Regions from separate parts of the Micromonospora sp. RTGN7 genome, predicted to be linked through region 2. Evidence: predicted binding sites of a transcription regulator. Region 2 holds the regulator's gene; the other holds the start of a gene.
The links. Region 2 encodes HrcA, which represses chaperone genes, less so after heat shock. Its sites were predicted from a motif close to GGTTNGCACNCTCNNNNNGAGNGTGCNAACC; they were not measured.
Positions count from the first base shown of each region.

Region 1: a site for HrcA is predicted at 6,468-6,498, ahead of groL (chaperonin GroEL). Genes of this name have one in related genera too.

Region 1 covers NZ_JAPZLF010000023.1:53,855-64,213, reverse strand. The annotation lists gene SNR22_RS25505 (glycerol-3-phosphate dehydrogenase/oxidase) at 1-659, opposite strand, end outside; gene SNR22_RS25500 (S8 family serine peptidase) at 771-3,251, shown strand; gene SNR22_RS25495 (GNAT family N-acetyltransferase) at 3,308-4,243, shown strand; gene SNR22_RS25490 (hypothetical protein) at 4,324-4,569, shown strand; gene groL (chaperonin GroEL) at 4,651-6,273, opposite strand; gene SNR22_RS25480 (cold-shock protein) at 7,001-7,204, opposite strand; gene SNR22_RS25475 (N-acetyltransferase family protein) at 7,429-8,022, shown strand; gene paaN (phenylacetic acid degradation protein PaaN) at 8,097-9,770, opposite strand; gene SNR22_RS25465 (hypothetical protein) at 9,860-10,359, shown strand, end outside.
Region 2 covers NZ_JAPZLF010000007.1:47,461-57,819, forward strand. The annotation lists gene SNR22_RS12205 (carbohydrate ABC transporter permease) at 1-677, shown strand, start outside; gene SNR22_RS12210 (MOSC domain-containing protein) at 805-1,449, shown strand; gene SNR22_RS12215 (phytanoyl-CoA dioxygenase family protein) at 1,520-2,422, opposite strand; gene SNR22_RS12220 (hypothetical protein) at 2,683-3,546, opposite strand; gene SNR22_RS12225 (enoyl-CoA hydratase-related protein) at 3,691-4,473, opposite strand; gene hemW (radical SAM family heme chaperone HemW) at 4,492-5,715, shown strand; gene SNR22_RS12235 (DUF4870 domain-containing protein) at 5,760-6,413, opposite strand; gene hrcA (heat-inducible transcriptional repressor HrcA) at 6,667-7,689, shown strand; gene dnaJ (molecular chaperone DnaJ) at 7,763-8,902, shown strand; gene SNR22_RS12250 (16S rRNA (uracil(1498)-N(3))-methyltransferase) at 8,950-9,684, shown strand; gene SNR22_RS12255 (SDR family oxidoreductase) at 9,739-10,359, opposite strand, start outside.

The DNA of each region.
Region 1 (10,359 bases), on a different contig from region 2:
AGGTCCCGGACCCGAACCCCGGTCACCTCGCGCGCCTGGCGGATCAGGCCGACCGCGCGGGCGCTGTTGACCACGGTCGCGCCGAGGCTGGCCGCGGTACGGGCGAGGGTGACCACCAGCCGGGCGTCGTCGACCTGCCCGTCGTAGTAGCGGATCGCTCCGGCCAGGGCGTCGGCGCGCAGGCTGGGGAAGACCCGCCGCGCCCCCTCCCGGGTGAGGTGCCGGTGCAGCGGCATGCCCCGGCCGCCCCCGAGCAGCCCGGCGAAGGCGTCGTACGCGGCCACGCCGAGGCCGTAGTAGGACCGGCGGAGGGAACGGCCGGGCAGGCCCCGGAGTCCCTGCCCCGCGGGGAGCGGGATCAGGATCGGCACCGGCCGGACCAGGTGCGGGGCGAGCCGGGTGGCGAGCAGCCCTCGCTCGGTGAGCGCCTCGTGGACCAGGTGGAACTCCAGTTGCTCCAGGTAGCGCAGGCCGCCGTGGATCAGTTTGCTGGACCGGCTGGAGGTGCCGGCGGCGTAGTCACGCGCCTCCACCAGGGCCACCTTCAGCCCTCGGGAGGCGGCGTCCAGCGCCGCACCGGCGCCGGTGACGCCACCACCGATGACCAGGACGTCGAACTGCTCGTCCCGCAGCCGCCGCAGGTCCGCGACGCGGCGCATCGGGGAGAGCTGACCGGCGACGGTTCGGGAGACATTGGGGTCACGCACCCGTCCACGGTAACCGTCCCGGCGGCCCTACGGCATTTCGTGATCGCGCCGTACTGTCTGGGGATGGAGGTCGGCCGCCCACCGTTGTCTGGTCATCCCGTCCCCCCGCCCGCCGGCCCCGGCCCGTGGCCGGTGGTGGCCGCGGTGCTGGTCGGTTGCTGGACTGTCGCGGTCACCGTGCCGGGCGAACTGGTCGGCTGGCTTGCCGACCAGATCCTGCTGGCCAGCGGGCTGGACCGGCTGGTGTGGCTCTGGCCGGTGGTGGCCGGCGTCACCGTGCTGCTGGCCGGCGTGCCAGTGCTGCTGCTCGCCCGGCTGCCCCGGGCCGGAGCGGTCCGGGGCACCGGCCAGGCCTGGCTCGCCGGCCTGCTGGCCCTCGGCGCGCTCACCCTGCTGCGCGCCCTGCCGCCGGTGCACCACGAGGCGTACCTCGCCGCGCTCGCGGCGACGGCCGCCCTGCTCTCGATCGCGCTGCCCCGCCTGCCCGGGCGGGCCGCCCCGACGCCGCCCGACCGCGACGCGTTCCCGGCGACCGGTTGGGACCCGGCCGTGCCCCCCACCGCCGCCGACGAACACGGGGCCGGGCGGGCCGCCCCGACGACGCTGCTGGCGGTGGCCGCCGGGGTGGCGACCGTGCTGCCCTGGGCGTGGCTCGGGGCGCTCGGTGGGCTGCTGGAGACCGTCCTCGCGGCGGTCGCTGCGACGGCGGTCGGGCTCCTGGCCGGGGTGCTGCTCGACGCCCGGTTCTGGGCGCACTTCGCGGTCGGCCGACCGCCCCGGCCGGCCCGGCTGGTGCTGGTCGGGGGCCTGGTGGCCGGGGTGGTGCTGCTGCTCGTCGCCGCCGGGACCGGACAGTCCGGCGCGCAGCTGCCCGCCCTGCTGACCCTGCCCCCGCTGGGCTTCGTGCTGGCCGCCCTCCAGGCGCCGGCCGCCCGCGCGGGCGCGACCACCCCGTCCGCCCCGACGCGCTGGCTCGTCGGGCTCGCCGTGTTCGGGCCGCTGGCGTTCGCCGACCCGGAGGAGATCACCCTGGTCCTGGCGGCCACCCGCGACGTGCCGTACTGGGTGGCGGTCACCGCCGCCGCCGGGCTCGCGGTCGCCACGGTGCTTTCCGTCGCGTACGGCGTGCTGCTGGCCCGCCCCCGGGGCCGCGCGCTCCGGCGACCGGTGGCGACGGCGGCCGTCGTGGTCCTCCTCGCCGGGGTGGCCGTGGTGCACCTCGGGGCCGGCCGGCCCGGCCTGCACGGCGAACGGCTGCTGGTGGTGCTGCGCGAGCAGGCCGACCTGAGCGGAATTCCCGCCGGGCCGCCCGGCCTGGCGGGGCGGGACGCGCGGGCCCGGGAGGTCTATCGACGGCTCGTCGCCACCGCCGAGCGCACCCAGGCCGACCTGCTCCGCGACCTGGCCCGGCTGCGGCTCGACGCGACGCCGTACTACCTGGTCAACGCGGTCGAGGTGGACGGCGGGCCGACCGTGCGGGCCTGGCTGTCCAGCCGGGCCGAGGTGGATCGGGTGCTGGTCGACCAACGGCTGCGCCCGCTGCCCGCGCCCGCGCCGACCACCCGGGGCGACGCGCCCGCGCCGGCCGGGGCGGCCTGGAACGTGTCCCAGATCGGCGCGAACCGGGTCTGGTCCCAGCTGAAGGTGACCGGCGCCGGCGTGGTGGTGGGCAGCTCCGACTCCGGGGTCGACGGTGGGCATCCGGCGCTGGCCGCCGGCTTCCGGGGCGGCGACGACTCCTGGTACGACCCGTGGGAGCACACGACGGCGCCGACCGACCGGGGCGGGCACGGCACCCACACGGCGGGCAGCGCGGTCGGGCGCGGCGGCATCGGGGTGGCCCCCGGGGCGAGCTGGGTCGGCTGCGTGAACCTGGACCGCAATCTCGGCAACCCGGCCCGCTACCTCGACTGCCTCCAGTTCATGCTGGCCCCGTTCCCGGCCGGCGGCGACCCGTTCGTCGACGGCCGGCCCGAGCGGGCCCCGCAGGTGCTGACGAACTCGTGGGGCTGCCCCTCGATCGAGGGCTGCGATCCGGCGGCGCTACGGCCGGCGACGGCGGCGCTGGACGCGGCCGGCATCTTCGTCGTCGCGGCGGCCGGCAACACCGGGCCGTACTGCGGGTCCATCGGCGACCCGCCGGCGGCGTACCCGGACGTGCTCACGGTCGGGGCGGCGGACCGGGACCGGGAGGTCGCCTCGTTCTCCAGCCGGGGGCCGGTGGTGGACGGGAACAAGCCGGACCTGCTCGCCCCGGGGGTGGGGGTGCTCTCCGCGATGCCGGGTGGCACGTACGCCACGCTGGACGGCACCTCGATGGCGGCCCCGCAGGTCGCCGGGGTGGTGGCGCTGATGTGGTCGGCGAACCCGGCCCTGGTCGGTGACCTGGAACGGACCCGGCGGATCCTGCGCGACACCGCCACCCCGGCGGGGACCGGGCACCTCACCGGCAAGCCGCAGGACCTCTGCGGCGGCGGCGCGAACATCACCGGCGCCGGCCTCGTCGACGCGTACGCCGCCGTGCTCGCCGCCCGGGCCGGGTGAGCGAAACCCGAGAGGCGGGTGCCGCGGGGCCGACCGATGGCCTAGGGTCGGCGATCATGGACGAGGAGATCATCGTCACCGAGCTGGCCCCGGATGCGCTGCCCGACGTGGTGGCCCTGTGCCGGCGCGCCCTCGACCTGCCCGAGGACGCGGCCGAGGCGGGGGCCGTCGTGGATGCCCTGCACACCCGCGCCGCAGCGGACCGGACGGTGCTGGGACTGGGTGCCTACCGGGGGGCGGAGCTGGTCGGGGTGCTGATTGCCTCGCTCTCCGGGACCGATCCCGGGCTCGGTCACGTCGACCTGGTGGCGGTGGACCCGCAGCTACGCCGCCGGGGCATCGGGCGGGCCCTACTCACCCGGGCCGAGCGGGCGCTCGCCGAGGGAGGCGCGACCGAGGTGCTGCTGGCCGGCAACCCGCCGTACTACGCCTGGCCCGGGATCGACGTGCGGTACACCCCGGCCGTCTGTGCCGCGCTGGCGCTGGGCTACGGCCAGGACCGCACGGCCTGGAACATGACCGCAGACCTGTCGTACGACGGATCGCCGGCGCTGCGGACGACGGAGCCGGCGGAGCGGCGGCTGGCCGAACGTGGCATCGCGGTGCGGCGCGCGGAGCTGGCGGACCTGCCGGCCCTGGCCGACTTCGCCCGGTCCAACTTCGGCGGCGTCTGGGACGCCGAGCTGGCCGGCTCGGTGGGGCGGCCGGGCGCCGGGGCGCACCTGGCGGAGCGGGACGGCCGGATCCTCGGCTTCGCCGCCTGGGGGTCGTCGCGACCGAGCTGGTTCGGGCCGATGGGCACCGCCCCGGAGGCGGCGGGCTCGGGAATCGGCGGCGTACTGCTGCGCCGCTGCCTGCGCGACCAGCGGGACGAGGGGGCGGAATCGGCCCAGATCGGCTGGGTGGGCCCGGTGCCGTTCTACTCGGGGAGCGCCGGGGCGCGGATCGAGCGGGTGTTCTTCCTCTACCGCAAGGTCCTCACGGGGGCCTAGACGGGACGTGAAACCGCATTACCCCGTTCGGTCCCGGCTGCCATCGACGTCCCCCTACCGTCTCGGTAGAGGAGGCAGTCATGACCACGGACGACGAACAGATCGACGAGGTCCAGGACATCAGCGGCACGCCGGTCGACGAGATTCCCGGGCAGTTGCCGTTCGACCGGCTCGACTACGGCGACGCCGAACAGCGGGCGGAGATGACGGGGCTCGACGAACCGGTGGCCGAGGAACCGATCGCCCTGGTGGACGAGCCGATCCGGATCGCGCCGCCGTACGACCGCACCCGCACGCGGCGCAACCAGCGCCCGCTGCCGACCTGAGCGGGCCATCCCGGGCGGAGTCGACGCGGAAGGGGCGGACCGCTGACGCGGCCCGCCCCTTAGGCGTTGGTGGAGCTGGACTCAGAAGTCCATGTCCCCGCCACCCGGGCCAGCCGGGGCGGCCGAGGCCTTCTCCGGCTTGTCCGCGACGACGGCCTCGGTGGTGAGGAAGAGCGCCGCGATCGAAGCGGCGTTCTGCAGCGCCGACCGGGTCACCTTGGCCGGGTCGATGATGCCCGCGGCCAGCAGGTCGACGTACTCGCCGTTGGCGGCGTTGAGGCCGTGACCCGGGCTCAGGTTACGGACCTTCTCCACCACGACGCCGCCCTCGAGGCCGGCGTTGACGGCGATCTGCCGCAGCGGGGCGTCCAGCGCGACCTTGACGATGTTGGCACCGGTCGCCTCGTCGCCGACCAGGTCCAGCTTCTCGAAGGCGGTCTTGCCGGCCTGCACCAGCGCGACGCCACCACCCGGGACGATGCCCTCTTCGACGGCGGCCTTCGCGTTGCGAACGGCGTCCTCGATGCGGTGCTTGCGCTCCTTCAGCTCGACCTCGGTGGCCGCGCCGACCTTGATGACCGCAACACCGCCGGCCAGCTTGGCCAGGCGCTCCTGCAGCTTCTCGCGGTCGTAGTCGGAGTCGCTCTTGTCGATCTCGGCCCGGATCTGGTTGACCCGACCCTGGATCTGCTCGGCGTCGCCGGAACCGTCGACGATGGTGGTCTCGTCCTTGGTCACCACGACCTTGCGGGCGCGGCCCAGCATGTCGAGGTTGACGGCGTCGAGCTTGAGGCCGACCTCCTCGCTGATGACCTGGCCACCGGTGAGGATGGCGATGTCGGCCAGCATGGCCTTGCGGCGGTCACCGAAGCCCGGCGCCTTGACGGCGACCGACTTGAAGGTGCCGCGGACCTTGTTGACCACGAGGGTGGCCAGGGCCTCACCATCGATGTCCTCGGCGATGATCAGCAGCGACTTGCCCGACTGCATGACCTTCTCCAGGATCGGGAGCAGGTCCTTCACCGACGAGATCTTGCTGTTGACGATGAGGAGGTACGGGTCGTCGAAGACGGCCTCCATACGCTCCGGGTCCGTCATGAAGTAGGCGGAGATGTAACCCTTGTCGAAGCGCATGCCCTCGGTGAGCTCAAGCTCCAGGCCGAAGGTGTTGCTCTCCTCGACAGTGATGACGCCTTCCTTGCCGACCTTGTCCATCGCCTCGGCGATGATCTCGCCGACGGTGCTGTCACCGGCCGAGATGGAGGCGGTGGAGGCGATCTGCTCCTTGGTCTCCACGTCCTTGGCGAGCTTGAGCAGCTCCTCCGAGACGCTGGCCACGGCGGCCTCGATGCCCCGCTTGAGGGCCATCGGGTTGGCACCGGCGGCCACGTTGCGCAGGCCCTCGCGAACCAGGGCCTGGGCCAGGACGGTCGCCGTCGTCGTGCCGTCACCGGCAACGTCGTCGGTCTTCTTGGCGACCTCCTTGACCAGCTCGGCGCCGATCTTCTCGTACGGGTCCTCGAGCTCGATCTCCTTGGCGATGCTCACACCATCGTTGGTGATGGTGGGGGCACCCCACTTCTTCTCGAGCACGACGTTACGGCCCTTGGGGCCGAGGGTCACCTTCACGGCGTCGGCGAGCTGGTTCATGCCCCGCTCGAGGCCACGGCGAGCTTCTTCGTCGAACGCGATCATCTTGGCCATACGGCGTTGTCCTCCTGGACACTCACGGGCCACCCGAGTGTGTGTCCCGGATGGGCCGCCTGGTGTACGCACCTTGAGACATCGCCACCTGGCGACGACGACGTCTCCTCGGCCGGGCCGGATAGCCCGCGACGACCGGCCATGTGCCACCCGGCGGTTTTCCGCCGAGCGGCCGTGACCCAAACCGCCCCGACCATTGGCACTCACAGTCAGCGAGTGCCAATGACTTGTTTAGCACTCTCCCCTGCCGAGTGCAAGCACGATGCCGTCGCCCGGCCGGATCCGCCCGCCCTGACCAGCGCCAACCGGCCCCCTTTTCAGCCAAGTCCACGCGTTAGCCGGGCGGCGGTCACCGGCCCCTGCGCACGTCCGCCGCTCGGCGTACGCGACGACCAGGCCGACCAGGTGCACGAGACGGATCGGGACCGCGTACGGGAGTTCCCGCCACGTCAGCCGGCGGGCCACGTCAGCTGGCGGGCCGCGCCAGCCGGCGAGCCACGTCAGCCCGCGGGCCGCCCGGTTAGGCGAATGGGCGGATCCGGGCCGCGGGGCGGGGCAGGATCGACGGCGAAGAGCTGGGGCGGGGCGGACCGGCGGGGCAGCGTGAAGCCGAGGCCGCCGTCGGGGTGCGGCGCGCCGGGCGACGTGGGGCACCGGCTGGGGTGCCCGGTCGCCGTGGTCGCGGGTCGGTCGGGGCCCGCCCCGGGCCCCGAAACCGTTCGGAGGGTCAGGCGACGACGCGGACCCGCTCGGCCTGCGGGCCCTTCTGCCCCTGGGCGATCTCGAACTCCACCCGTTGTCCGTCGTCGAGCGCCTTGTAGCCGTCCATCTCGATCGCGGAGAAGTGGACGAAGACGTCCTGCCCCCCGTCGACGGCGATGAAGCCGTAGCCCTTCTCGGCGTTGAACCACTTCACGCTGCCCTGTGCCACGGTGCACTTCCTCACGTCGCGCGGCCTGCCGAACCGGCGGGACGCCAGCGCGAACCGGCGGCCCCGGACCACCGGTTTCGGAGTCGACGACGACCCCGAAATCAGTGACCAAAATCGCACGGTACACGAGCCGTCACAGCAGTGCACGACCGTAAATCGGCCAATATCGGACCGACCTCGACCCGGGGCAGAATAGATGATCGTCACTGCGGTAAGCATGCGGGATGACAGCAGGTCCCCGCCCGTCGCTCGCCGGACACCCAGCCTCGGCGGGGACCGTCGCACCGTCCGCGCGGGCGGCCACCGTCCGTCGGGTGACGCCGTGGGACGCGGCCCGGATGCGGGCGCTGCGGCTGGAGATGCTCGCCGACGCCCCGCTGGCCTTCCTGGAGACCCTGGCCGACGCCGCCGCCCGCCCGCACGCCGACTACGCGGCCCGGATCGCCTCGGTCGCCGTCGGCCGGCGCGCCGCGCAGTTCATCGCCGACCCGGGCGCCGACCGCCCCGGCGGACCCGCCGGCCGGCTGGTGGGGCACGCGGGCGACGCGGTCTGGCCGGACGACCCGGGCCTGACCGTCGTGTACGCCGTCTACGTCACGCCGCAGCGCCGGGGCACCGGCCTGCTCGCCGAACTGATCGAGGCGGTGGCCGCCTGGTCCCGCCAATGCGGCCGCCCGGAGCTGATGCTGGAGGTGGTGGTCGGCAACGACCACGCCTACCGTGCGTACCAGCGGCTCGGCTTCGTCGACACGGGCGTCCGGGTCCCCCACCCGAAGTTCCCCACCCTGCGCGAGCTCCAGATGCGCCGCCCGGCCTGAGCGCCGGCGACACCGGTGGTGAGAAGGGGCCCCTTCTCGACGCCAGGCGTTAACAAGGGGCCCCTCCTTACACCTCAGGCGGGGCGGCGGCTCTGCACTATGCGGAACCGGTTCGCCACGTACGCGCCATCGGTCAGGGCCGCGTTGGCAGCCGGGTTGGCGCCGCTGCCATGGAAGTCGGAGAACGCCGCCGACTGGTTCACGAAGACGCCACCGGTCAGGTTGCACGACAGGTGCACCCCGGCGTCGATCGCCGCCGCCTCGGCCGCGTCCAGCACCGCCTCGTCCGTGGAGTAGACGGCGGCGGTCAACGCGCCCTTCTCCCCCACCGTGGAGCGCAGGATCTCCAGGCTGTGCGCGGTGGAGTCGGTGGCGATGGCGAACGAGATCGGCCCGAACCACTCCCGGGAGTAGGTCTCGGTGTCGTCGGCCGACAGCCTGACGATCGTCGGCGTGCGGACCACCGCTCCGGGGAAGGCCGGATGCTCGACCGTACGGGATTCCAGCACTGCCTCGCCGACTCCGGTGACCTCGTCGAGACGCTTCAACACCTCGTCGTTGACGATCGCGCCGGTGAACTCGACCCCTCGGGCCGGGTCGGCGGTGAGCTTGGAGACCGCGGCGGCGATCCCCCCGGCCACCTCCTCGAAGCTCTTGTGCCCCTGGTCGGTGGCGATGCCACCGGAGGGGATGAGAATGTTCTGCGAGGTGGTGCACATCTGGCCGCTGTAGAGGGTCAGCGTGAAGCCGAGGTTGCGGCACAGGCCGGCGAAGTCGTCGGTGGAATCGACCACCACCGTGTTCAGGCCGGCCTTCTCGGTGTAGACCGACGCCTGCCGGGCGTTGGCCTCCAACCAATCGCCGTACTCGGTGGAGCCGGTGAAGTCGACGATCTTCACGCCCGGGTGCAGGGCGAGGGTCGAGGCCAGCTTCTCGCCGGGGGCCTCGGGGGCGAGCAGCACCAGGTTCGGGTCGAAGCCGGCCTCGGCGAGCACCTCCCGGGCGTACCGCACGGTGACGGCCAGGGGCAGCACCGCGCGCGGGTGCGGCTTGACGACCACCGGGTTGCCGGTGACCAGCGAGGCGAACAGCCCGGGGTACGAATTCCAGGTCGGGAAGGTGTTGCAGCCGATCACCAGCGCCACCCCGCGCGGCACCACGTGGAACGTCTTGGTCATCCGCAGCGGGTCGCCCTTGCCGGCGGCCTTCTCCCAGCCGGCCGTCCTCGGGTGCCGGGTCATCTCCGCGTACGCGTAGGCAATTGCCTCCAACGCCCGGTCGAGCGCGTGCGCGCCGCCGGCCTGGAAGGCCATCACGAACGCCTGGCCGCTGGTGAACTGCACCGCGTTGGCCAACTCGAAGATGTTGCGGTGCAGCCGGGCCAGGATCTCCAGGCAGACGCCCACCCGGGCCTGCGGGCCGGCGTCGCGCCAGGCCGGCAGTGCGGCGGAGGCGGCGGCGAGCAACTCGTCGGCGCCCGCGTGCGGGTACCGCACGTTCAGCTCCAGGCCGAACGGGCTGGTCTCGGTGGCGACCCGGTCGCCGGAGCCCGGCTGGTCGAGCGGGAAGTCGCCGTTGCGGTACGCCTCGAAGGCGGCCTTGCCGTCGGCGGCGGCGGTCTCGCCGTACAGCCGAGGGCTGGGCGACTCCGGGTAGGCAGACCAGTACCCGCGCTCCGTGATCGCGGTCAGCGCACGGTTGAGGGTGTCGGCGTGCCTGTCGTACAGGGGATGCGGGGTCTCCGTCATGCCCGCCATCATGCCGCAGCCGGGGACCGGACAGTAGGGGCCGACAACCGGCGCTGGCGGCACCGGCGAACCGGCCGCATGCTGGAGTCATGCGGCAACGCGCCTGCACCCGAGCCACCTGGCTGAACGGCTCCACCCCGGTCGGGCTGGCGCTGGCCGCCCTGGCCCGGACCGCCCGGGTGCGCACCCCGGACGGGGTGATCGTGGCCGGCGGATACCGACTGCCGGTGCCACGGCAGGAGTGCTTCACCGTCGGCTCGGTGATCCTGACCCGTCGCCCCGCCGAGTGGCTGCTGCACCCGGACCGGGCCGAACTGCTGGGCCACGAGACCCGGCACACCCGCCAGTACGCGCTGCTCGGGCCGCTGTTCTGGCCGGCGTACTGGCTGGCCTGCGGCTGGTCGTACACGCTCACCGGCAGCTACGGCCGGGGCAATCTCTTCGAACGGCGGGCCGGCCTGGCCGCCGGCGGCTACGCCGAGCCGGTGCTGCGCCCATGGGCTGCCCGCGTCGACCGCGCCCTGCTCGGCCAGCGTGGTCGTGCTGCTCACAGGCCGACGGTGACCGGAAACGACGATCGGGCCGGCGA
Region 2 (10,359 bases):
ACCGGGAGATCCTGACCGGCAACCTGATCCCCGGCGTCACGTTCGGAGACTTCTTCCTGAACAGCGTCCTGGTGGCGATCTCGACCGTGCTGCTCAGCGGGCTGGTCGCGCTGCTCGCGGCGACCGCCGTGGCCCGGTTCCGGTTCAAGCTGCGGACCAGCTTCCTGATCATGCTGCTGGTGGTGCAGATGATCCCGCTGGAGGCGCTGGTCATCCCGCTGTTCCTGATGATCCAGCGGCTGGGCCTCTACAACACCCTGCCCAGCCTGATCCTCACGTACCTCGGCTTCTCGCTGCCGTTCGCGGTCTGGATGCTGCGCGGTTTCGTGGCCGCCGTGCCGAAGGAGTTGGAGGAGGCCGCGGCGATCGACGGGGCGAACCGGTTCCAGATCTTCCGCCGAATCCTGTTCCCGCTGGTCGCACCCGGCCTGGTGGCCACCAGCATCTTCTCCTTCATCACCGCCTGGAACGAGCTGATCTTCGCGTTGACCTTCGTCAACGACCAGGACCGGTACACCCTCCCGGTGGCGATGACCTTCTTCTTCGGCCGGGACGACACCGCCTGGGGGCCGGTGATGGCCGCCTCGACGCTGTTCACCCTCCCGGTGATCATTTTCTTCCTGTTGGTGCAGCGCCGGATGGTCTCCGGCCTGGTGTCGGGCGCTGTCAAGGGCTAAGACGCAAGGAAGGGCACCTTATTAACGTCTACGGTAGAGGAGGGTCCCCTTCTCACCGCCCCGGCCAGCGTGCGGCGGCGGGTCGGCCGGGGGACCCGGGACGGGTTCGCCGCCGTAGGCTGACGCCATGACGGGCAGGCTGGTGACGGTGAACCTCGGCGTGGTGACCGAGGCGCGGTGGGCGGGCGACGCGAGCGGTCGCAGCGGCATCGACAAGCGGCCGGTGGCCGGGCCGGTGCTGCTGCGGGCCGACGGCGTGGCCGGGGACTTCATCGCCGAGCGGGCCCAACACGGCGGTCCCGACCAGACGGTGTACGCGTACGCCGGGGAGGACGCCGCCTGGTGGGCGGCCGAGCTGGGCCGCGACGTCGGGCCGGGCGCCTTCGGCGAGAACCTGACGACGTCCGCGGTGGACGTGACCGGGGCGGTCGTCGGCGAGCGGTGGCAGATCGGTTCGGCGTTGCTGGAGGTGACCAAGCCGCGCACCCCGTGCACAACGTTCGCCGGGTTCTGGGGCGTGCCCGACCTGATCGGGCGGTTCACCGCGCGGGCGGCGCCCGGGGCGTACCTGCGGGTGTTGCGGGAGGGGGAGGTCGGCGCGGGCGACCCGGTGGAGGTGGTGGAGCGCCCGGCGCACGGGGTGACCGTGGGCGAGGTGTTCCGGGCGACCACCCTGGAGCCGGCGCTGCTGCCCCGGCTGCTCGACGTTCCCGAGCTGCCCGAATCGATCCGGCGGAAGGTCGAGCGCCGGCTCGGGGCGCGGGAGGCCTGAGGGCGCCCGGGTGTTAAGAAGGGCCCCCTGCTATGCCGAAGGCGTTAACAGGGGGCCCTTCCTTACCCCGTCAGCGGAGCCAGGGGATGTTGCGGTCCAGCTGGCCGCGCTCCTTGAGCTCCTTGCGCAGCGGGATCTCGTCGTCGACGTACCCGTTCCAGTTGATGCCCCAGTAGTTCGCGGTGTGGGTGCCCTCACCGCAGAGCTGGCGCTGCACCGGCGTGCGGTTGGCCCACCACTCGCTCTCGGGGTCGATGTGCAGCTCGTCGAGGGGGCGGATCCACCGGTAGGTGTAGCCGACGAAGAGCATCTTGCGGGTGATCGTGGAGAGGTTCGTCGACCGGGAGTGCCACTGGCGGCGGTCGAAGATGAACGCGTCGCCCGGGTTGGCGGCGATCTCCACCGTGCCCTCCGGGTCGGGGTTGTGCACCGTCAGGTCGTCCGGCCGGGGCAGCGAGTTCCACAGGTGGCTGCCCGGGATGACCTTGGTCGCGCCGCGCCCGTTCTCCGAGAGGTCGGAGAGCACGTACCCCACCTTCAGCGAGAACATCGGCCGCGGCAGGTTCGGGTCCATCGTCTCCGGGTCGGAGTTCTGCCGGTATCCGTCCTGGTGCCAACCCCAGTACGGCTTCTCCGGCTCCGCCGCCGGCGGGGTGACGTCCAGGTGGTTGTGGTGGGTGTAGATGTTCCACCCCGCCAGGCCCCACATGTACGGGAAGGCGATCGGGTGGGTCAGCAGCTGGCCGAAGAGCTCGTCCCGATCCAGGAAGCCCAGCAGGTGCAGGGTGCCGTCCTTGGTCGTGTTGCCCTTGGCCTGCTCCTCCGCGTAGACGCGGTCGACGGCCTCCTCCAGGGCAGCCCGGTGGTCCTCCGTCAGCACGTTCCGCCGCAGGAGGAATCCCTGCTCGTGGAACTCCTTGCGGTCAGTGTCGCTGATCGGTTCGTAGCCGGTCCGGCCGTCGTAATCGAACACCGCGTAGTACCCCTCCCCATGAGGTGACACCATTTCTGGCACAGGTAGCCGATGGTACTGCGCCCGTACTGGGGGGTGCCGGTCGCGCCCGGCTGCTGGGCCTCCGGCCCGACCGACGGCAGTGCATCCGATGCGCAGAGTGATGTTCGGTTGGTCGTCGGCGAACATTGCCGGATATGTCGAATTGCGCGGTGACCGTCAGTATGGAATCCGGACGGTCGGCTTCGGCTCCTCGCCGGCCGGCCGGCCCGCCCGCCGGGTCAGACGTCGGCGAACACCTCGGCCAGGACCCGCCGGTCGGCCACCGGGGCGTCGGTCACCCGGCCCCAGGTGCCGTCCTCGGCGGTCCACTCCAGCCCGTCGAACCGGACCCGCTTCACCCCGTGGTCGGAGGCGTGCGAGACGAGCCAGTGCGCATACCGCCAGCCGTTGAGCTGGTCGGCCGCCGGCACGGCGAGCCCCGGCAGGTCGGCCTGCGACGCCGTCCCCGGCAGCCCCCAGTCCAGGCTCAGGCCTCGGGTCAGGGCCGCCGCCGCGGCCTCGCCGCGCATCAGTGGCGTCGACCCCACGGTGCAGGCCACGGCCCCGGTCGCCTGACCGAGCAGCGCCCGGGTCAATACCTGCGACTCGTCGGCCCACTTCTCGTACGCCTCCGGGTAGGCGGAGCGCTGTACCCGCTGCGCCGCCTCGGTGACCCGCAGCTTCTCCCAGCCGCGTACCCGCTTGAGCGCGGCGTAGAACTTGTTCGCCGCGTACCGCGGGTCGCCGATCTGCTCCCCGGTGCCCCAGCCCTGGCTCGGCCGCTGCTGGAACAGCCCCACCGAGTCCCGGTCGCCCCCTGCGAGGTTGCGCAGCCCGGACTCCTGGTAGGCCGTGGCGAGCGCGACCACGACGGCCCGCTCCGGCATCTTCCGTTGGGTGCCGATCGCCGCGATGGTGGCGGCGTTGGCCATCTGGTCGGCGTCGAGCCGCACCTGGCCGTCCGCCTGCACGACGCAGGTGCGCCCGGCGAGGGGAAGCCCCAGCCGCCCACCGACCTGCCGAACCACGAGCCAGATCCCGACGGCGACGACAACGGCGACGACGAGACCAGCCGCGATTGCTGTCCGACTTCGCACCCGCACCCCCTGTTCGACGGCGTTCGACAAGAGTACGTCTCCGCCGCCATCGCCCGGCTCGTCCGACCAGTTCGCTCCGTTTAGTGGCGAGTCGACCGCATTCCGCGTTCGTTGCCCCGGGTGCCGGCGGGACGCCCGGAGCGCCGAGGATCAGGCGGTCGGCACCCAGCTCGCGTCGCGCTTCTCCCGGAACGCCAGGACCCCCTCGCGCCCCTCGTCGGAGAGGAAGTACCCGGTCGACAGCGCGGCAAGCTCGGCGATCTCGGCGCGCAGGTCGGCGGCGGGCGACCTGCGCAGCAGGCCCTTCGCCCCGGCCAGCGCGCGCGGCGCCCCCCGCACCAGCGACGCGCAGACCCGCTCCACCGCCGCGTCCAGCCCGTCCGCCGGCACGGCCGCGGTGACCAGGCCGATCTCGGCCGCCCGCCGGCCGTCGAAGGTGTCACCGGTGAGGTACAGCTCGGCGGCGGCCCGGGGCGCCAGCCGGGGCAGCACGGTCGCCGAGATCACCGCCGGGATCACCCCGATCCGCACCTCGGTGAAGGCGAACGTCGCCTCCTGGGCGCAGAGCGCCAGGTCGGCCGCCGCGATCAGACCCAGCCCGCCGGCCCGGGCCGGCCCGGCCACCCGGGCCACCACCGGCTTCGGGCACTCCCAGACCGCCGCGAGCACGTCGCCGAGCATTCCGGCCGGGACGCTGCCGCTGGCGTACGCGGCGGCGGTCTCCTTCAGGTCGGCGCCGGAGCAGAACACCGGGCCGGTGTGGTCGAGCACGACCACCCGGACCGCGTCGTCGGCCACCGCGGCGGAGAGCCCGGCCAGCAGCTCGGTCATCAGCGGCGTGGAGAGCGCGTTGCGGTTGTGCGGGCTGTTCAGGGTGAGGGTGGTCACCCCGTGGGCCGTGGTGACCCGCACGAGCGCGTCGGAGGAGGTCATGCGGGCACACTAGTGGCCATGCCCGGCGTCCTTCCAGAAGGCGAAGCCGTCCCCGTCGACGGCTCGCTGCCCGCCACCGCCACCCGCGCCGTCGGCGCCCGCGGTTTCGGGGTGTACGTACACGTGCCGTTCTGCGCCAGCCGCTGCGGCTACTGCGACTTCAACACGTACACCGCCGACGAGTTGGGCGGTGGGGCCAGCCGCGAGTCGTACGCCGACACGGTGCTGGCCGAGCTGGCGCTGGCCGGGCGGGTGCTGGGCGACACTCCGCCGCCGAGGGTCGACACCGTCTTCGTCGGCGGCGGCACCCCCACCCTGCTCCCCGCCGACGACCTGGCCCGCATCCTCGACGGCATCGACCGCACCTGGGGTCTGGCCGCCGACGTCGAGGTGAGCACCGAGGCCAACCCGGAGTCGGTCACGCCCGAGTCGCTGCGGATCCTGCGCGCCGCCGGGTACACCCGGATCTCGCTGGGCATGCAGTCCGCCGCACCGGGAGTACTGGCCGTGCTCGACCGCCGGCACAGCGCCGGCCGGGCCACCGCCGCCGCGGCCGAGGCGCGCGACGCCGGGTTCGACCACGTCAACCTCGACCTGATCTACGGCACGCCGGGGGAGAGCGCCGAAGACTTCGCCGCCTCCCTGGACCAGGTCGTCGCCGCCGGGGTGGATCACGTCAGCGCGTACGCCCTGATCGTGGAGGACGGCACCCGGCTGGCCGCGCGGATGCGGCGCGGCGAGCTGCCGTACCCCTCCGACGACGTGGCGGCGGACCGCTACCTGGCCGCGGAGGCCGCCCTCGGCGCGGCCGGTTTCTCCTGGTACGAGGTGTCCAACTGGGCGCGGACGACGGCCGGGGAGTGCCGGCACAACCTGCTCTACTGGACCGGCGCGGACTGGTGGGGACTCGGCCCGGGGGCGCACAGCCACGTCGGCGGGGTGCGCTGGTGGAACGTCAAGCACCCGAGCGCGTACGCGAAGCGGCTCGCGGCGGGGGAGTCGCCCGGCCTGGCCCGGGAGGTGCTCACCGCAGGCGAGGCGCACATGGAGGACGTGATGCTGCGGCTGCGGCTCGCCTCCGGGCTGCCGCTGGACGTCCTGGACGACGCGGGCCGGGCGGGTGCTGCGCGGGCCCTGGCCGGCGGGCTGCTCGACCCGGCCGGGCACACGGCCGGCCGGGCCGTGCTCACCCTGCGCGGCCGGCTGCTGGCCGACGCGGTCGTCCGCGACCTGCTGCCCTGAAGGTAGGTGGTGCCCGGCCGGCCGGGGGAGCGGCCGACCGGGGCTCACTTGATGAAGTTGGCGGACATCGGGTAGCGGTAGGGCTGCCCCTCGTTGGCCTTGACCCCGGCGACGATGCCGAAGATCATGCCGATGATCATCGCGGCGAAACCGATGAAGATTCCGATGACGATGCAGGCCAGGATCCAGCCCACCAGCGCGATGACCGACCAGAGGAGCTGGAAGTTCAGCGCGGCGACCGCGTGCGCGCGGACGGCCGGCGACTGGTTGCCCCGGGCCAGCAGTGCGATCAGCGGTGCCACCCAGCCCAGCACGCCGCCGCCGACCAACATCCCGGCCGCGCCGCCGAAGTGCGCGATCAGGATCCAGGTCTTGTCCTCCTTGTTGGCGTTTCCGCCGGAGGGGGCGCCGTAGGCGCCACCGGACGGGTATCCGCCGCCCGGTGGGTACCCGCCCGGCGGCGGATACCCGCCGGCCGAGGGCTGGTCACCGGCGGGCGGGTATCCCCCGGGCGGCGGATAACCACCGGGCGGCGGATAACCACCGGGCGGGGGATAGCCGCCCGCCCCGGGCGCCCCGGACAGTGGTGCGGTGGGGGGCTCGTTCGCCGAAGAGCCGTACGGTGTCGACGACGGGTTCGGCTCCGGCGGGTAGCTGTTGGGGTCGCCCGCGCCGGGAGGACGAGGTGGTTCAGTCATGTACGTCACGGTAGGGGCTACCGGCAAGGGGGCGCCAGGGCGACACTGGTCGGGTCCCACGGGATGATCGAACGGGAGCCGCGCCCGGCCCCGGACGGACCGATGGTCCGTCGTCGATCTTACCGACGGTGGGGCAGCCGACGTAGACTGGCACTCGTTACAGTCGAGTGCCAGGCTTCGACCATCGGTGGGCAGGCCGTCCCGGATCGCCCGCCGCGATGCCGGGCACCGACGTGCGACAGGAGGTGGGGGAGTGGGTCTCGACGACCGCAAGCTCGCCGTGCTCCGCGCGATCGTGGAGGACTACGTCGCCACGCAGGAGCCGGTCGGCAGCAAGGCCCTGGTCGAGCGGCACCAGCTCGGTGTCTCCCCGGCGACGGTCCGCAACGACATGGCGGTGCTGGAGGAGGAGGGCTACATCCGGCAGCCGCACACCAGCGCCGGCCGGGTGCCCACCGACCGGGGCTACCGCCTCTTCGTCGACCGGCTCTCCCGGGTCAAGCCGCTCAGCCCGGCCGAGCGCCGGGCGATCGAGCGCTTCCTGGTGGGCGCGGTCGACCTTGACGACGTGGTGCACCGCACGGTCCGGCTGCTGGCCCAGCTCACCCGGCAGGTCGCCGTGGTGCAGTACCCGTCGCTGGCCCGTTCCTCGGTGCGGCACCTGGAGCTGGTGCCGATCTCCACCACCCGGTTGATGCTGGTGATGATCGCCGACACCGGGCGGGTCGAGCAACGGCTGGTCGAGCTGCCTGCGCCGGTCCCCGCCGACGATGTCACCGACCTGCGGCGGCTGGTCAACGAGAAGCTGGTGGGCAGCCGACTGTCGGAGACCCCGCCGCTGGTGCAGGCGCTGGTCGAGGAGTGCACGCCGCTGCTGCGCCCAGCCATGACCACACTCGCCACCGTGCTGCTGGAGACGCTGGTCGAACGGCATGAGGAGCGCCTGGCGCTGGCCGGCACCGCCAACCTCACCCGGGGCGGCCTGCTCGACTTCCAGGGTTCGCTGCGGCCGATCCTGGAGGCGTTGGAGGAGGAGGTGGTCATCCTCAAACTCATCGGCGAGGCCGAGTCGAGCACGACCCGGGTGCTGATCGGCGACGAGAACGAGATCGACAACCTGCGCGCCGCCTCGGTGGTCAGCACCGGGTACGGCCCGGGTGCGACCGTCCTCGGCGGCTTGGGCGTGCTCGGCCCCACCCGGATGGACTACCCCGGCACCATCGCCACGGTGCGTGCCGTGGCACGCTACGTGGGCGAGCTGCTGGCCCAGAACTGACCAGTCAGGGCCGACGGCCGGCTCCGGCCGACGACCGGCGCAACGCGAGACGAACATGAGGACACGGAACGCAGTGGCCAGGGACTACTACGGCATCCTCGGTGTGAGCCGGGAAGCCTCCGACGACGAGATCAAGCGCGCCTACCGCAAGCTGGCGCGGCAGTTCCACCCGGACGTGAATCCGGACCCGGAGGCACAGGAGAAGTTCAAGGACATCAACGCCGCGTACGAGGTCCTCTCGGACGATCGGAAACGGCAGATCGTCGACCTGGGTGGCGACCCGCTCGCCCCGGGCGGCGGGGGCGCCGGCCCGGGCGGGCCCGGCGGCGCCGGCCCGTTCGTCGGCTTCCAGGACATCATGGACGCCTTCTTCGGCGGCGCCGGTGGCGCGCGCGGGCCGCGCCCGCGGACCCGACCGGGAGCCGACGCGATCCTGCGGCTGGAGCTGGACCTGCACGAGACGGCGTTCGGCGTCGAGGCGCCGATCACCGTCGACACGGCGGTGCTCTGCACCACCTGCTCCGGCGCGGGCACCGCCGCCGGCACCCACCTGGCCACCTGCGAGGCGTGCGGCGGCCGGGGCGAGGTGCAGTCGGTGCAGCGCACCTTCCTCGGCCAGGTGGTCTCCGCCCGGCCGTGCACCGTCTGCCAGGGGCACGGCACCACCATCCCGCACCCCTGCCCGACCTGCGCCGGCGACGGGCGGGTGCGCACCCGCCGTTCACTGACCGTCAAGATCCCCGCCGGGGTCGAGGACGGCATGCGCATCCGGCTGGCCCAGCAGGGCGAGGTCGGCCCGGGCGGCGGCACCGCCGGCGACCTGTACGTGGAGATCCACGAGCGGCCGCACGACGTCTACTCCCGCAAGGGCGACGACCTGCACTGCCGGGTCACCGTCCCGATGACCGCCGCCGCGCTCGGCACCCGGCTGACCATCAAGACCCTGGACAGCGAGGAGACGGTCGACGTCAAGACCGGTACCCAACCGGGCAGCACCCTGCGGCTACGCGCCCGGGGTGTGCCCCACCTGCGCGGCACCGGCCGGGGTGACCTCTACGTCCATCTCGACGTGCGGACGCCGACCAAGCTCGACGCCGACCAGGAGAAGATGCTGCGCGACTTCGCCAAGACCCGGGGCGAGGAGGTCGCCGAGCTGACCAAGCAGGGCGGCTTCTTCTCCCGGATGCGCGACGCCTTCAACGGCCACCCCTGACCGGCCTGGCCGCCCCGGCGTCCGTCGGGGCGGCTAACCTGATCGTCGTGTCCGCGCCGCTGTTCCTGGTCGAGTCGCTGCCCACCGTCGACCAGCTCACCCTGGACGGCCCCGAGGGGCACCACGCCGCCACCGTGCAGCGGCTGCGCGTCGGCGAGGAACTGCTGCTCGCCGACGGCCGGGGTGGCACCGCGTCCGCCGTGGTCACGGCCGTCGGCCGGGGCAGCCTGGAACTCGACGTCACCTCCCGGGGGTACGTCGACGCGCCCGTCCCCCGGCTCGTGGTGGTGCAGGGCATCGCCAAGGGCGACCGGGGCGAGCTGGCCGTGCAGGCGATGACCGAGGTCGGGGTGGACGAGATCGTGCCCTGGGCGGCGTCCCGCTCGGTGGTGCAGTGGCGTGGCGAACGGGGTGCCCGGGCCCGGGAGAAGTGGGTGGCGACCGCCCGGGAGGCGGCCAAGCAGGCCCGCCGGGCGTGGCTGCCGGTGGTCGCCGGGGCCCCTGACGAGTCCACGGTCACCGTGGCCCGCCGGATCGCCGGCGCAGCCGCCGTGTTCGTCCTGCACGAGGAGGCCGAGGACCGGCTCACCACCGTCGAGCTGCCGCAGGGCGGCGAGATCGTGCTCGTGGTCGGCCCGGAGGGCGGCATCGCCGAACCCGAGTTGACCGCGTTCACCGCCGCTGGCGCCCGCCCGGTCCGCCTGGGCCCGTCCGTCCTGCGCACCTCCACCGCCGGCGTCGCGGCCCTCGCAGTCCTCTCCACCCGCCTCGCCCGCTGGTAACCCCCACCCCCAGGTGCCCGCGCACTCGTCGGGTGGGGGCGGGGTGGGTGGGGGTTAGGTGCGGAGGTGGCTGGCGCCGTTGAGGTCGATGATGGTGCCGGCGGCCCACTCCGCCTCGGGGCTGGCCAGCCAATGGATGGCGGCGGCGATCTCGTCGGGGCGGGCCACCCGGTTGAACGGGCTCTGGGCGCGGATCGCGGCGCCCCGCTCGCCGGCCAGGTGCTCCGTGGTCATGTCCGTCTCCACGAAGCCGGGTGCCACCGTGGCCACCGCGATGCCGTACGGGGCGAGGGCCACCGCGAGGGACTGGCCGAGCGCGTTCAGCCCCGCTTTGCTCGCCCCGTACGCCGGCTGATCCGGCTCGCCCCGGAACGCGCCTCGGGAGGAGACGTTGACGATCCGCCCGCCTCGCTCGCGCATGTGCTGGGCGGCGCACCAGGTCACGTTGGCCGCCCCGGTCAGGTTGGTCTCCAGCGCCTGCCGCCAGCGCCGCTGCCAGTCGGCGTAGGAGATGCCGAAGACCGGGTGCGGGGCGTCCCGCTCGCCGTACACCCCGGCGTTGTTGACCAGCACGTCCAGCCCGCCGAGGCGGGCCGCCGCGTCGTCGACCATGGCCCGTACCGCGTCGGGGTCGGTCAGGTCCGCGCGGACCACGACGTGCCCTTCGCCCGGCAG